DNA from 3 places in the Corynebacterium sp. UMB8791 genome. Region 3 is predicted to be linked to each of the others. Evidence: predicted binding sites of a transcription regulator. Region 3 holds the regulator's gene; each other region holds the start of a gene.
The links. Region 3 encodes LexA, which represses DNA repair genes until DNA is damaged. Its sites were predicted from a motif close to CGAACANNTGTTCG; they were not measured.
Positions count from the first base shown of each region.

Region 1 (4,665 bases), on a different contig from region 3:
CTGGGCGTCATAGAGCACACCCATCAAATCTGCATGATCTACCAAGTTGGCAAGCCGTGCGGCAGGCGCCGCCATGTGATTCGGTAAAAACGCTCGCCCATCTGATGTCATATGCACCATCACCTGTGCCGCCGGCGCCATCGTGGCGTGTGTGGCAGCCCCGGTGCGCACCATGTGCACCATCCCCATGAGTGATTGCAGCATTAATCGTGCCGGTGGCAGCCCGAAGGTCGAGCGCATCATCTGCGCATCAGCCTCATCCACCGCGTTATCATCCGCATAGGCGTGTGCGCCTGCACGCAGGGCTGCTTGAAAGGCCACACCGTCGGTAGCGTTCATGCAAAACCAGCCGCGTACGTATTGGCCATCTTCGCGGATGGTCAGCCCGCAGTGTGCACCAGCATCCTGAGGTTGTTTCTCGGTGGGGGTTGCGCCTGCCAGGGCATGTACGAGGCCTTGGTAGCCGGATTCGGCGGCTATCTCTACGAGTTCGTGTTGGTTTGTGTCGGTGGCGTAGTCGAGCATGTAGCGCACACTGGTGTAGTCGATGCTTCCTTGTCGCAGCGCGTCGAGGATGGTGGGAAAGGCGGTGAGTTTGCGTGCGACGGCGGCGTATTCGTAGGCGCGGGTGCGTTTCATTTTTAACACTCTGGCAAGCCATGCCCCGGTTGAGGCACACCCGTAGGCTTCGGCAAGGTTGTGGGTGTCGAATTCGGCGATCGCGGTCAGTATTTCCGCGTGCGAGTATGCGAACAGGCGTGCGCTTTCTACGATGGTGTTGATGATGGTGTCGGCGTCGATGGTGGTGTGCATGGTTCCCCCTGGTGTTTTGGTTGTTGTTTAGTATACGTGTTCGAATGGTGGTGTCAAGAGGTTTATTCAAATATTTGTTGGTGGGTGTCCGCGCGGCGGACACCTTGATGCAATCGTTGGGGTCTTGAGCTGAACTCGCTCTGTCCGCGCCGCGGAATGCGTGCTTCGCCGATGCAATTCGCGAAGTGGTGTCCGCCCCGCGGAAAGTGAACAATACTGGGTTGCAACAACGGCGAGTTGTCCGCCCCGCGGAATATCGAAACACGCAATCACCTGTCCGCCCCGCGGACAATCGGAGCCGTTCGACGGCCCCATGGGAGTAGCAAGTTCTCAACCCACTCTGACCTATTGGTCCGAGCCCGCGCAGGGCAGGGGAGCGCTGTTCCCAAATCACCTCTCGGAATCATTTGATCTCCGAAGTAACGCACAGGACGTTCCGATCGATGTTAGTTGCAGACATGCCAAAACTTTGGCGAGTCCCTAACTTTAACCGATCCCACAAAGGAGCTACCCATGAAGCGTTTTACCTCCGTAGCAGCTGCTGCAACTCTGTCCCTGTCCCTGGTCACTGGCCCTGCATTCGCGGCTGAGGCTCAGCCTTCCGACAAGGATGCCAAGGTTGGCTCCTCGGTTGCCTACGCGCAGTGCAAGGTCAAGGCTGAGGCCGCAGAGAAGGAAAAGGAGGCTAAGGCAAAGAAGAAGGCAGCTGAGGCACAGACTGCTGGTGACATCGCTAAGAACAAGGCTGATCAGACTCGTCAGGAGATCCGCGAGGAGCTGACCTCTTCTTCTGACGAGCTGGATTGTGTCAAGGAGCTGATCAACGACAAGGATTACAAGGCAGGCATTCTCGGTCTCCTGATCGGCGTTCCGGCTGCGCTCGTTGCACTTCTTGGTGTCGTTGCTGCAGTCTCCGGCGTCATTCCGGGCATTCAGCTTCCAGCGCTGCCGTTCTAATTCACTTATCGACGCCACATTCTGACCCAGCCTCTCGTATAAGGCTGGGTTTTTCAATTTGATTGGCGCCTATTAATTCCCAGTCAATAGCTCGGCCCCATCAACCCGCTCATGGATCATCTCAGCCCCACACCACACTGTTGAGTGACTATAAATATAGGCACAACATCCCCTGGGGACGCTTCAGACCTGGCAAGTAAGTGGCAGAAATTGAAGCTTCGCCCCTACCAAGACTATGGACCAGTCTAACGTATGTGACGTTATTAAACCCTGTGGCATATACGCGAAAGCGCCCGGCCCGAAACCCGAGCCGAGCGCAAAATCTTGAAATCTACTTTGCGTTCAGTGCCAGAAACGCAAGACCACCAAGAGCCGCAACACCGAGCAAGGAACCCCAGATGATGTCGAAGGTGCGGCCGATAGGCCAATCCTTTTCACGGTCATTGTCGAAAGAGCTTTGCAGTGCAGCGAGACCGAACTCAGCCTCGGCGATTGCCTTCTTGGCGTCAGCTTCGTTCTCGGCAGCGCCAATCTTACCGATCTGCAGAAGGGTCAACGCTGCGACAGACGAAGTGACCTCGTCTCCGCTCGAAGTCTCCCCAGCCTGTGCCGGTACAACAGCGAGCGAGAAGGCAGTGGTGGCTGCGATGGCAGCGGTAGCGAAACGCTTCATGGGAATCTCCTGAATAAATGTTAGAACGGAAGCTGAATGAGGCCTTGCTGAGCAGCGATGCCGCCCACCAAGGCAAGAATGGCGGCAGCAATACCGGTACCGACTAGGATGTCGTAGGTAGTCCCGAGCTTGTAGCCGTTGTTCGCGTCATTCTTATAGGACGACAAGATAATGGCATCGGACTTTTTATTGTTCTCCCCAGCCTTGGTCTTGAATACGCCTGCTTCGGAGGAGCCCTTGAATGGCGCTGACATGCCGATGCCCGGCTTAGCAAACTCAGCTACAGCCAGCAAAACTGCGTAACCGACTGCCTCATCTTCAGAAACCTTCGAAGAAGAGTCATATCCAAAACCCGGAGGGGTCTTATCACCTGCGTTAACAGCACCCGCCGGAACAACAGCGAGCGAAAGGGCAGTGGTGGCTGCGATGGCAGCGGTAGCGAAACGCTTCATGGGAATCTCCTGAATACAGAGGGCGATATTGCCAGGCTTTTAACAACAACCGCTAATGTATCAGGCAGTTTCTAACTCAGCAACACTTCTATTCACAAGACAAGGTTGACGAGCGCCACGTACAACCCCGTGCCGACCAGGATGGAGAGGGCGGGGGAGCGTCGCCAAGCGTGGAGGGCGAGCGTCACGAAGCCGACGAGCACCCCGGTCCACACGGGCTGGTCGGAGCTGGTGAAGGTGTACAGCACGAGGACGATCATGACACCGACGGGCATGTAGAGGCGGAGGAAGTCGAGAAGGGGGCTGCCGTCTAGCCACCCGAGGAAGGCGAAGGGCAGGGCACGCAGAAGCACGGTGACCACGGCGATCGGCAAGATGACGGCCCACACCATGGGCAGATCAACGCCGGCGGGAAGTCCGTTCATCGCTTCCACTCCAATCGCTTATCGACGCCAGGTACCCAGAACCGAACCAGCAGGACCAGGAAGTACGCGATGAGCGCTACCATCAGCATCTGTCCGGGGACGACGAAGGCTGCAACGAGCGCGATCCCAGCGGCGATGAGCACGGCGCTCATGTCGCGGGATGCCTGGAACGCCTCGTAGGCTAGGACGATGAAGAGGGCGGTGAGTGCGAAGTCCATGCCCTCGATTGTGCCGGGAAGGCGTTCGCCGGCGAGCGCGCCGACGAGACCAGACACGACCCAGAGCGCCTGGCACATCACGTGGATGGCGATGAGGCGCGGGCCGGTGTAGCGCGTGGTCTGCTGTCGGGCGCTGATGACGGCGTAGGCTTCGTCGGTTAGTGAATACATCGAATAGAGGCGGCCGAACGTCGAGCGGATCGCGTCCCGCGGGTAGGTGAGGCCGTAGAAGAGGTGTCGGAAGTTCACCATGAAACCGGTCATCGCGGCGGAGGCGGGGCCGACGCCGCCGAGTACCATCGGGATTGCGAGGAACTCGGTGGAGCCGGCGTAGATAAGCATCGAGAAGACCGGTGTCCACCACCAAGCGAACCCGGATTGCACCATGAGCAGCCCAAACGCTAGCCCGAGGGGCACAACGCCGAGCCCGACGAGCCACATGTCGCGCACTCCGAGGCCGAATTCTCGCAATGTTTCACGTGAAACATTCATCTAGTTGTCCTCGATGTCGGATGGGAAGGTGGCGAACAGGGGTAGGGGCATGGGTTGGCGGCGTAGGACGTCGGCCCACAAATCGACACTCGCGGGTGTGATGACGTCGGAGGGGAGGGCCGGGGCGACGTACCAGTCGCCGCGTTCGATCTCCTCGTCGAGCTGACCCGCGTCCCAGGACGAGAACCCGGCGAACAGGCGGAAGCCCTCCAGCAGCCCAGTGAACTGCTCAGCCGACGCATGCATGTTCACATGCACAAGCTTGTTCGCGAGGCGCGTCAGAGTAGGGTGCTCGGCGATATCAACATCGTTGCGCGTGACGCCCAGGCCAACGGCAGCGTTCGGGCTGACGGGTCCGCCGTAATACATCACCGCCGGCTCGCTGGCGAGCGACTCCCACTCGGGCAGCACGTTTACAACGGCGGCGTCGGAACGCCGGTTCAAGATGACGCCGAGCGTGCCCTGCTCGCCGTGCTCAATCACGAGCACAACCGTCCGAGCAAACTCAGGCGAGTACATCCCCGGAGCGGCGACGAGCAGCATACCGCTGTCGGGTTCCGTGCGCTCGAGTGACGTAAACAGGCGGTCACCGAAGAAATACTCAGGCATTACGTTCCTCCCACCAAGACTTCAGC
Region 1 is NZ_JBSZCG010000157.1:31,287-35,951, forward strand. Features, by position in the region: gene ACXIUA_RS10700 (HNH endonuclease signature motif containing protein) at 1-813, opposite strand, end outside; gene ACXIUA_RS10705 (hypothetical protein) at 1,327-1,770, shown strand; gene ACXIUA_RS10710 (hypothetical protein) at 2,102-2,443, opposite strand; gene ACXIUA_RS10715 (hypothetical protein) at 2,464-2,895, opposite strand; gene ACXIUA_RS10720 (branched-chain amino acid transporter permease) at 2,988-3,320, opposite strand; gene ACXIUA_RS10725 (AzlC family ABC transporter permease) at 3,317-4,030, opposite strand; gene ACXIUA_RS10730 (YqgE/AlgH family protein) at 4,031-4,639, opposite strand; gene ACXIUA_RS10735 (CCA tRNA nucleotidyltransferase) at 4,632-4,665, opposite strand, start outside.
Region 1: the regulator LexA is predicted to act here: its motif matches at 1,080-1,093, upstream of ACXIUA_RS10700 (HNH endonuclease signature motif containing protein).

Region 2 (4,665 bases), on a different contig from region 3:
CAGGATGGAAGCGGCCGCGCGCACGACAACGAGCAGGCTGTTGTAGTAGAAGTGGTCGTCGAAAAGCTGGAACCCGGGAGTGAGTATCTCGGTGACCAGCGTGGGCCCTGCCAACGGGTTGATCACCTTCGAGTTGCCGGAGATCTCGGCCAGCCAGCCCCACGACGCGCCAGACGCCGCGGTGACAACATAAAGCACCCCGCCTGTCAGCGCGATAGACCAAGCCGTGGCAAGGATGAACACGCCGCACTTCTTAAGCACAGATGCTGATGCACCCGCGAAATGGGCAACCATCAGCCACACGATGAAAGGCATCGCCACGGCAGCCGTGGCCTTGAGCGAGACCGCAACAGCCACCACAGCGATGGCGCCACTAAAAGTGGCGAAGGTTGCTGGGCGGCGCAGTGCCCACACGATGCCAACGCTGACGAGCCCCACCATCACGGCCTCGTTGTGCATGCCGCCAACCATATGCAGCAGCATCAAGGGGTTCGTCGCGCCAATCCAGAGCGCAAATGCACTGTCGCCGCCGAGCTGCTGCGCAATCTTCGGGACCGTGATGATAATCAGCGCGAAACCCGCCAGCGCCAGGAGCCGATATGCAACAATGCCGGCGCCTACACTATCGCCAGTTACCAGTGTGATCAGCTTGCCTAACCCCAGGTGCAGCGGACCGTACGGGGTGGTGGTGTTGCGCCAGTCGTGCGAGACTTCCCACAGCAGCGGGCCGGGGTTGACGGCCGCACCTTCTGAGTATGGGTCGAAGCCGTCGCGAAGCATGGCGCCTTGCATCAGATAGGAGTACACGTCGCGCGAGAGCATCGGTGCGCTCAGCGCGAGTGGTGCGGTCCACAGCCAGGTGGTGCGCCGTACCGTATCGAAGGTGGGACGCGTACGCCACAGCCACAGCCAGGCAAGCAACAACAAAACGATGCCGACGCTCATCGTGATGTCCATGAGCGCACGCCCGTGCCCGTACGTCAAATTGTCGACGCCCAACATACGCATCACGCCGCCACGGTTGCGGGTGGCGCCGGCCCCAAAGGAGCCAAGGGCCACCAAGATACTTGCCAGCAGCCCTAGTCGTGTCGGCGAAAGGGACTTCATTGCTACATACGCCTAGCCGTGGCTTTGATAGCTAAGTCACGCATGAACTGCGCAACTGCATCATCAATCCCTGCGTCCGAAAGGTGCTGCAGGCCTGATTCAGTGAGGCGACCGATGCGCGCCTCTACTGCCTCGACGGCGCCACTTTCTTGAATAAGCTCTGCGAGTTCGGAAAGCTCCTCTGGCGATGCTGCGACACCAATCCCGTCGCGAAGGCGTTGCGCTGCGGCAGGATCGGACGCGTCCAAGTTTGCCAGCGCAGTGGCGAACAAGACGGTACGCTTGCCCTCACGGATATCGTCGCCAGCCGGCTTGCCGGTCACCTCAGGTTCACCGAAGACCCCAAGGATGTCATCGCGGAGCTGGTACGCAATGCCAATATCACGTCCGTAACCACGGAACGCGGCGATCGTTGCATCCGGCGCGCCGGCAATCGCGGCGCCAAGGTGGAGCGGCCGTTCAATCGTGTACGCAGCGGTCTTGTACCGATTCACCTTGTCTGCGAGCTCAACAGATTCGCTGCCCTTAGCCTCTAACATGATGTCCAGCAGCTGGCCGCCGATCACCTCAGTGCGCATCCCCACCCACGGCTTCGCCGCGCGGTCGAGGGCATCATTCGTGAGCCCCGAGTATCGCCACATGTCTTCTGCCCACACCAGCGCAAGATCGCCAATCAAAATGGCCGAGTGCTCGCCGAACGAAGCGGCGTCACCACGGTAGCCTTCGTTGCGGTGCGTAGCCTCAACCGCGCGGTGCACTGTTGGGTTGCCGCGCCGGGTGTCGGAGGCGTCGATAATGTCGTCGTGGATGAGCGCACATGCCTGAATGAACTCGAGCGAGCTCACTGCGCGCAGCACTGCGTCGGGGTTCTCCTGGCTGTGGTCGAGCCCTCCTGCGCCGATGAAGCCAGCCCAGCCGTAGAGTGGCCGTATCCGCTTGCCTCCACCGAGGACAAACTTGCGCAGGTAAGACACTGCGTCCTCCACCGGGGCACCAATTTCCGCGACTACCGATTCCTGGCCGTCGAAGAACACGCGAAGCTGTTCCTCAACAAGTGCGGGGATGGCCTCGAGCGTTGGCCCTTGTGAGGATACTTCAGACACGTTGTGCTCCATTCCAGAATCTGTCGTAGACGTATGCACCTAGAGACTACCGAGTTACCACGACAAACCTACAACATTGGTGAGGTGCTGAGTGGCAGCGATCGCCCGAGAATCGCAAATGGCCGCGGATCAGCGGGGTAGAGGTAGTTACGTGCGACGTCGGAGAACCCAAATTTGCGGTAGAGCTTGAACGCGCCGTTGTCCTCGTGCTCGACCTCAGGGGTAGACAGTAGGGCAAATTTTGCCGGCGCAAGGCGCAGGAGCTCCCGGAGCAACCTCGCGCCGATACCTATCCCTTGATAGCTAGGGAGCACATGGATTTCAGCGACCTCAAAGTAGCTTTGGAGTAACTCCTTTTCGCTTTTCGACGGCCCCCCTTGCATGGCAAGCGCCCGCCTGAGCTGCTGATCCCACCATCGTTCACGCTGTCCCAACATTCCGTATGCAATGCCGATGATCGTGTCGTCAGCAACTGCCGCGATTGCAGTGAAGCCTGGGGAGAGAGCCTCTTGGCGCCAGGAGGAGATGCGTTGCGCCCGAACATTGACCGGGTAGTCCATGGCCTCTATATAGAGGTCGACGAGTGCAGGCGTTGCAAGAAGGTACTCGGCCGATGTGAGTCGGCGGATTTCGGTCTTCATGCCTTTATCGAACCATGAGTCCGGGAAGTTTCGCCATATTCGAACAAATGAGCGAAGTTCTGGGGGATTTGTCGGACCCATTTTCTATATTCATCTCAAATGCGAAAGGGAAATGAAGGAGAAATCAACATGAACAGCGTTATCTCTGCGACAACGAACGAAGTTTACGGTGCTCGCGTCCGTCAATCGAAGCGTGACCAGTTTCTTGAAACCGCCGATGGTTGCCTCACGTATGCCTATGAGCGATTTGAGGAGGGGGCGTGCGACGAGGCTATGGAATATGCCTACCGTGCAGCGCTGCGGACTGCGGGTGCGGTGTGTTCTGATAGTCCGGTAATTCAGAAGCGAAAGCGGCTGCCAAGTAGTGCGTGGAAGAAGCTTGCGCTCACGGGGAAGGGTGGTGAGCGGTGGGCGAATGTGTTTGAGTCGTTCTCGCGGGAACGCGGCCGCGTTGCCTCGGGGATTGAGCATATGCCGCCAGCTGACCGGGTTGCGCAGTTGCTTGAGCAGGCGGAACAGTTCTACCTCGAGGCACTTCCTGCCGGAAATGGTGTTGCGGCTTAGCCCGGGCAATCTTGCCCTCGTCTCCCGGGGAACAAAGGCGCTAGGATGGCCGTTGTATGGATAGCAACGTCCGCTTTGGAGCTTGGGAGTAGAGCAGTGTCACTTTCTGAACAGGAGCAGCAAGCACTCCGCGCAATTGAGCAGTCACTCATGGCAGATGACCCTTCATTTGTGCAAAGCGTCGGCCGAAACGCCGACTATGCGGCTCCATCGTCCACAGGCCGGATTACGATGCGCAGCGTTGCGTTAATGGTGCTTGGAGTGGTGTTGTTGCTCGGCGGTGTTGCGCTTGCCTCGCTTTCCATTTGGACAGTAATCATTAGCGTTATCGGGTTCGGTGTCATGATGGCTGGTGGAATCATGGCGTTGCGCACCCCAGCGCATGGCCCATCTGTATCGCAGTTGCGGAATGTTTCCCGGAACCAGCAGAAGTCTCCTCGAGTGAGCTCGATGGAGCAGAACTTTAAGCGCCGGTTCGAGGATCGGCCTTAATCCTAAAAAGGACCACGCCCCCTTTACTGGGGGCGTTTTTTATTGTGTGGGCGAAGCGCCCCACTTTCACCCACAGTCTCCACTTTTGCCCACACGTGTATGCGGAGATGGACTTTTGTGGGTATTTCTTTGTGTATCTAGTCGACTAGTGGGGTGATTGTGGCTATTGTGAAGCGCGAAGGGGGGAGGGAGCCCCACCGTTTTCTTACTCGTTGACCTGCGGTTATGTTGAATTCGGTGATCTTTTTTGTGTGTGGTGTGGCATTTGTGGGGCACAGTGGGTTAAAGTGGGGCGTAGCGGAAGGCGCGGTGGTGTGCTGACTACACACCTTTGTCGCACGAAGCAGAGAAAACTACATACATCACGTGTCTGACGGCGTAGAGGAAGGTGGGTCGCCCGATGTTTCTGGGAACCTACACTCCCAAGCTTGATGACAAAGGGCGCTTGACGCTGCCTGCGAAGTTCCGAGAGGACCTCGCGGACGGGCTGATGGTGACCAAGGGGCAAGATCACTCTTTGGCGGTCTACCCCCGTGCGGAGTTCGCAGCGCGAGCCAAAAAGGCTGCTGCAGCATCCCGCACGAACCCGAAGGCTCGTGCGTTCATTCGTAATCTGGCTGCCAGTGCGGATGAGCAAACGCTTGACGGTTCTGGTCGTATCACGTTGTCGGCGTCGCACCGGGAATACGCAAACCTTTCAAAGGAGTGCGTGGTTATCGGTTCTGTAGATTTTCTCGAGATCTGGGATGCACAATCCT
Region 2 is NZ_JBSZCG010000051.1:46,627-51,291, reverse strand. Features, by position in the region: gene ACXIUA_RS01515 (alpha-(1->6)-mannopyranosyltransferase A) at 1-1,107, opposite strand, end outside; gene ACXIUA_RS01510 (polyprenyl synthetase family protein) at 1,110-2,222, opposite strand; gene ACXIUA_RS01505 (GNAT family N-acetyltransferase) at 2,279-2,851, opposite strand; gene ACXIUA_RS01500 (SAV_6107 family HEPN domain-containing protein) at 2,981-3,415, shown strand; gene ACXIUA_RS01495 (DUF3040 domain-containing protein) at 3,512-3,907, shown strand; gene mraZ (division/cell wall cluster transcriptional repressor MraZ) at 4,308-4,665, shown strand, end outside.
Region 2: the regulator LexA is predicted to act here: its motif matches at 2,892-2,905, upstream of ACXIUA_RS01500 (SAV_6107 family HEPN domain-containing protein).

Region 3 (4,665 bases):
TCATTCGTTCACTGCCGAAACCACTACGCAAGGGCGTCGTCCCCGCTCCAGACTTCGCTGACCGTGCACTTGAGCGTATGACGTTCGATCCACGCACGTCGGTTACCGAAGCACTGGCTCAGGCCCTCACTGAATTGGGTGCCAGCGGCATTAGCGGGCATGATTTCCGCACGCACCTGCTGCCACCGCACTTGCTCATAACGTTTGCAGTCATTGATAAACGTGGGAAGATTGTCGACTCCGACAAGAGTCTCCTTGCTTTGAAGAAGCGTCGGGCCACACAGATTCGTTCTTCAGTCGCGAAAGCAAGCCGCCACTCTGAAACTGCCGAAGTTCCTGTATGGACCGAAGACACACTCGGCGATATTCCCGAAACTACGACCACAACCATTGATGGCAACAAAGTCGAGGCCTATCCTGCGCTCGAGGTGACTCCCAAAGGCGTTCGCGTTGCTGTGCATCCAACCCGGGCGAGTGCTGATGCATCAATGATGACGGCAACGCTCACGTTGCTGCTGCGGGCAATCGAGGTTTCCGATACTCAGATGACGAAGGGACTGCCACTACAGCAACGTGTCGCTGTTGATAGGTATCCACATGGCGGGGCTTCCGGCCTTGTCGAAGACGCTCGCGTTGCAGCAATCCGCGACGCGATGATTCAAGCCGGCGGCCCTGTGAGGTCACCTGCTGATTTCGACGCACTATGTGCGAAAATTAAACCGACTATTCCGGGAGCTGTCCGACGATCAATTGTATCGATCGCGCCAGGTCTCGCTGCATACTCAGATTTGATGCAAGAGCTCAAGAATTGGTCTGGTCCTGCGATTGACGATATTCGGGAGCAACTAGCATTCATGCTGCCCGCGAACGCTATCACGGTTCATGGCATGCAACACCTACAGCACCTCCCCCGTTACATAGAGGCAATCCAGATACGGCTTGAGCATCTAGAAGCGGAACCGGAACGTGACGAAGAGCGGCAGGCTGAAGTAGCAAATGCTAAGGCTTACCTAGAGCGACGAATGGAACAGCTCCCTGCCCAACGCAGAAAGACACGCGCATACAAGGACGTGATGTGGCGAATTCAGGAGCTGCGAGTGAGTTTGTTTGCACAACACCTTGGTACCCAAAAGCCTGTGAGCGTGCGTCGTATTGAAAAAATGGTCGATAAACTTCGCTAGTGAGCCTCGGACTTTATTCCAGTCCCTCTCGCTCGCGTCGTTTCATCAAGCGGATTTCCGACTGAAAATCTTCGGCGCTTTCAAAAGACTTGTACACCGAGGCAAATCTCAGGTACGCAACCTCGTCCAGTGTGCGAAGCGGTTCCAATACCGCCAGTCCAATGTCATTTGCCGCAACTTGAGAACTTCCTTGGGCCCGAACCGTCTCCTCTACTTGCTGCGCTAGCCGCTTCAATGCGTCGTCGCTAACGTTCCTGCCTTGACAAGCACGCCGAACACCAACGATCAACTTTTCCTTGTCGAACGGTTCAGTTACTCCATTGCGCTTCACAACGGTCAGCACGGCCTTCTCGATCGTTGTGAATCGGCCCCCGCACGAGGTGCACTCTCGCCGCCGCCGGATAGCAGAACCCCCGTCTACAACACGAGAATCTGTAACTCGCGATTGTTCGTGATGACAAAACGGACAGTACATCTACACCCCACTATCTCGGAGAACAGTTATCACCCCCCTACATTAGCGGGTTAACGTTGCGCTGCAGAAGCGACTTCATAGCTATGAGCAACGTTCGAATCGTCCCGCGACACCGAGTCCCACTCGCTATTACCGAAATCGCCCGAGATAAGTACAGCGACGAACATAGTTACCCCAAGAAGGGCTCCCATTAGAACGTTTGCTCGCTGCTCTTGAGGCTCGGCGGAAGAATAAACGGTTGGCTCGGGAGCATCTGCAGCCGCCCAGTGGCAACGAAAGTTCTGGTTGATAACCTGCTCGTGGCGTGACGGCTTACCCCCTCGATCACCCCGCATGGGTACAAAATCCCACACTTCAGCTGGCATTGAAGACCGTGGTGCAAGTGGAGCTCCCGCCATATCAGCACGAGTAGAAATCATTTTCGCCTGGTCAATGATGCTCATAAAATGCCCCTTACCTCATTTCGCGAATTCGAAGGTTTCTCATCTCACGCGAAACATTTTTAGCGTATTTGTTCGATTTAACTTCTATGTTCGATTTATACCATCCCACATCACATCCCCACAACCCCCCAACTATCGAACATATTTGCCCTCTTTGATATATTCTGTACAGAAGACACTATCAAGACTCAATGTGAGGACCCATGGCACACAAGAACACAACCAGTGAAAAGTTCGATATGAGCGTACTTTCAGACAGACAAAAGCGAATCCTTCAAGTCATTCGCGACGCCGTCGTATTACGTGGCTATCCACCAAGCATTCGAGAGATCGGCGACGCCGCAGGACTCCAATCAACTTCTTCTGTCGCCTACCAGCTGAAGGAGCTCGAAAAGAAAGGGTTCCTTCGCCGTGACCCAAACAAGCCACGAGCCGTAGACCTCCGCCACCTGCCAGAATCTATGGGAGGTTCGGTTACACCGAAAAACGATGCGGACATTGATGGAACTTCTCCAGCACGGATGATCCCTGTCCTCGGCCAAATCGCCGCTGGAACTCCGATCCTGGCAGAGGAAAACATTGAACACTACTACCCCCTGCCGGAAGAACTACTCGATAGCGGCGACCTCTTCATGCTTCAGGTGGTTGGAGAATCAATGCGCGATGCAGGCATTCTCAATGGTGACTGGGTAGTCATCCGCTCACAACATGTTGCCGAAGAGGGCGAGTTCGTAGCAGCGCTAATTGACGGGGAGGCAACTGTCAAGGAGTTTCATAAGGACTCTTCCGGAGTATGGCTCATTCCTCATAACGATGCCTTTTCTCCGATACAAGGCAACGACGCCGAGATTATGGGCAAAGTGGTCTCTGTTTTCCGGACCCTGTAGCCATTTTTCGCCATTTCGCCCCCAACCGGGGGCTATCAAACACATGTAAAAGCATTCGGGCGCACGGTTTTGCAACAATAGGGGCAACCTAATTTTTGAACCCTGCTGATTCGTGGTTGCCCCACGGAGGAGTTGTATGTACGCCGAAGAGAGAAGAAGGCAGATCGCGTCACTTACCGCAGTCGAAGGACGCGTGAATGTTACGGAGCTGGCCGAACGGTTTGATGTAACAGCCGAGACCATCAGGCGGGACTTGGCAATTCTCCATAATGAAGGAATTGTCCACCGCGTTCACGGCGGAGCCGTCGCTAGCCAATCATTTCTCACCACAGAGTTTTCTCTTGATGCCCGGTTCCGGTCGGCACCGACCGCCAAATCGGCGATCGCGCGCGCTGCGACACAGTTTCTCCCAGAGGATCCTGGCGCTGGCATCTTTCTCGACGCCGGCACCACCATCAATGGACTGGCCGATCTTATTGCCACAGCAGGAAAAACACAGCATTGGTCTATAGTTACGAACTCCCTCCCGATCGCGCTAGACCTATCATCCTGCGGGCTTACAGACGTTCAGCTCCTCGGGGGGACAGTCCGTGCAATCACCCAAGCTGTTGTAGGCGATACGGCATTACGCACTCTCGCGCTTATGCGTGCAGATGTTGCTTTTATTGGCACGAATGCCTTGACTATTGACCACGGCCTCTCTACCGCCGACGCCCAAGAGGCTGCGGTCAAATCTTCAATGGTCACCAATGCACGCAAGGTAGTTGTGCTCTGCGACTCCACGAAGCTCGGCAATGATTATCTAGTTAGCTTTGCGCCGCTAGACGCAATTGACGTCGTTGTTACCGACACAGACGCACCAGAGAGCTTTGTCAGCGAATTGCGGGAGCGTGGAATCAAGGTCGTCCTTGCCGAAGAGTGAAACAAAAGGAACCAAATGCCCGATTGCGTCCGATCTATTGCATTAACGGACACAATCGGGCATTATGGCTTTAGTAGCGCTTTTCGATACTGCAGCTGCACAACAGACTTTCGGTAGGCGCTACCCCACAGAGCACCAATTACTCTAAGGATGCGCCACATGATTCTGACGTTCACTCCGAATCCAAGTACAGATGCAACGCTTTCTGTAGCAACGTTGCGTCGCGGCGAAGTCGCCCGTGCCATTACCGCTACGCGAGAAGCTGGCGGAAAAGGCGTCAACGTGGCCCACGCCGTAGCGAAGGCTGGAAGAGCGGCACTCGCTGTAGTTCCCTGCGGGGAAAGCGACCCTTTCAAGTTCACTGCTAACCGACTCGGTTTTCCTTTTGTTTTCATCCCGGTTGAGGGCACTATCCGTACCAATACTGCGATTACTGAATCCGACGGTACGACTACCAAAATCAATGAGCCCGGCCCTCAATACACCATTGATGTCCAGCAGGGGTTCCTCGACGCGCTTGATTCGCATAGCAGCGAATGTAAGGCCGTCGTCATGGCAGGGTCGCTGCCAAGTGGAGCCCCGGCGGATCTCTACGCAACGTTGACCCGAGAAATCCGATTGAGGCTCGCCGAAGATGTACTGGTGGCCGTCGACACATCAGACGAACCCCTGGTAAAGCTGGGAGATCAGCTTGAATCTGCAGCCCCCGATATCCTGAAACCCAACGCTTTTGAATTAGCACAATTGGTGGGAGCCG
Region 3 is NZ_JBSZCG010000040.1:19,275-23,939, reverse strand. Features, by position in the region: gene hrpA (ATP-dependent RNA helicase HrpA) at 1-1,181, shown strand, start outside; gene nrdR (transcriptional regulator NrdR) at 1,195-1,656, opposite strand; gene ACXIUA_RS01080 (hypothetical protein) at 1,707-2,099, opposite strand; gene lexA (transcriptional repressor LexA) at 2,303-2,986, shown strand; gene ACXIUA_RS01070 (DeoR/GlpR family DNA-binding transcription regulator) at 3,123-3,908, shown strand; gene ACXIUA_RS01065 (1-phosphofructokinase family hexose kinase) at 4,068-4,665, shown strand, end outside.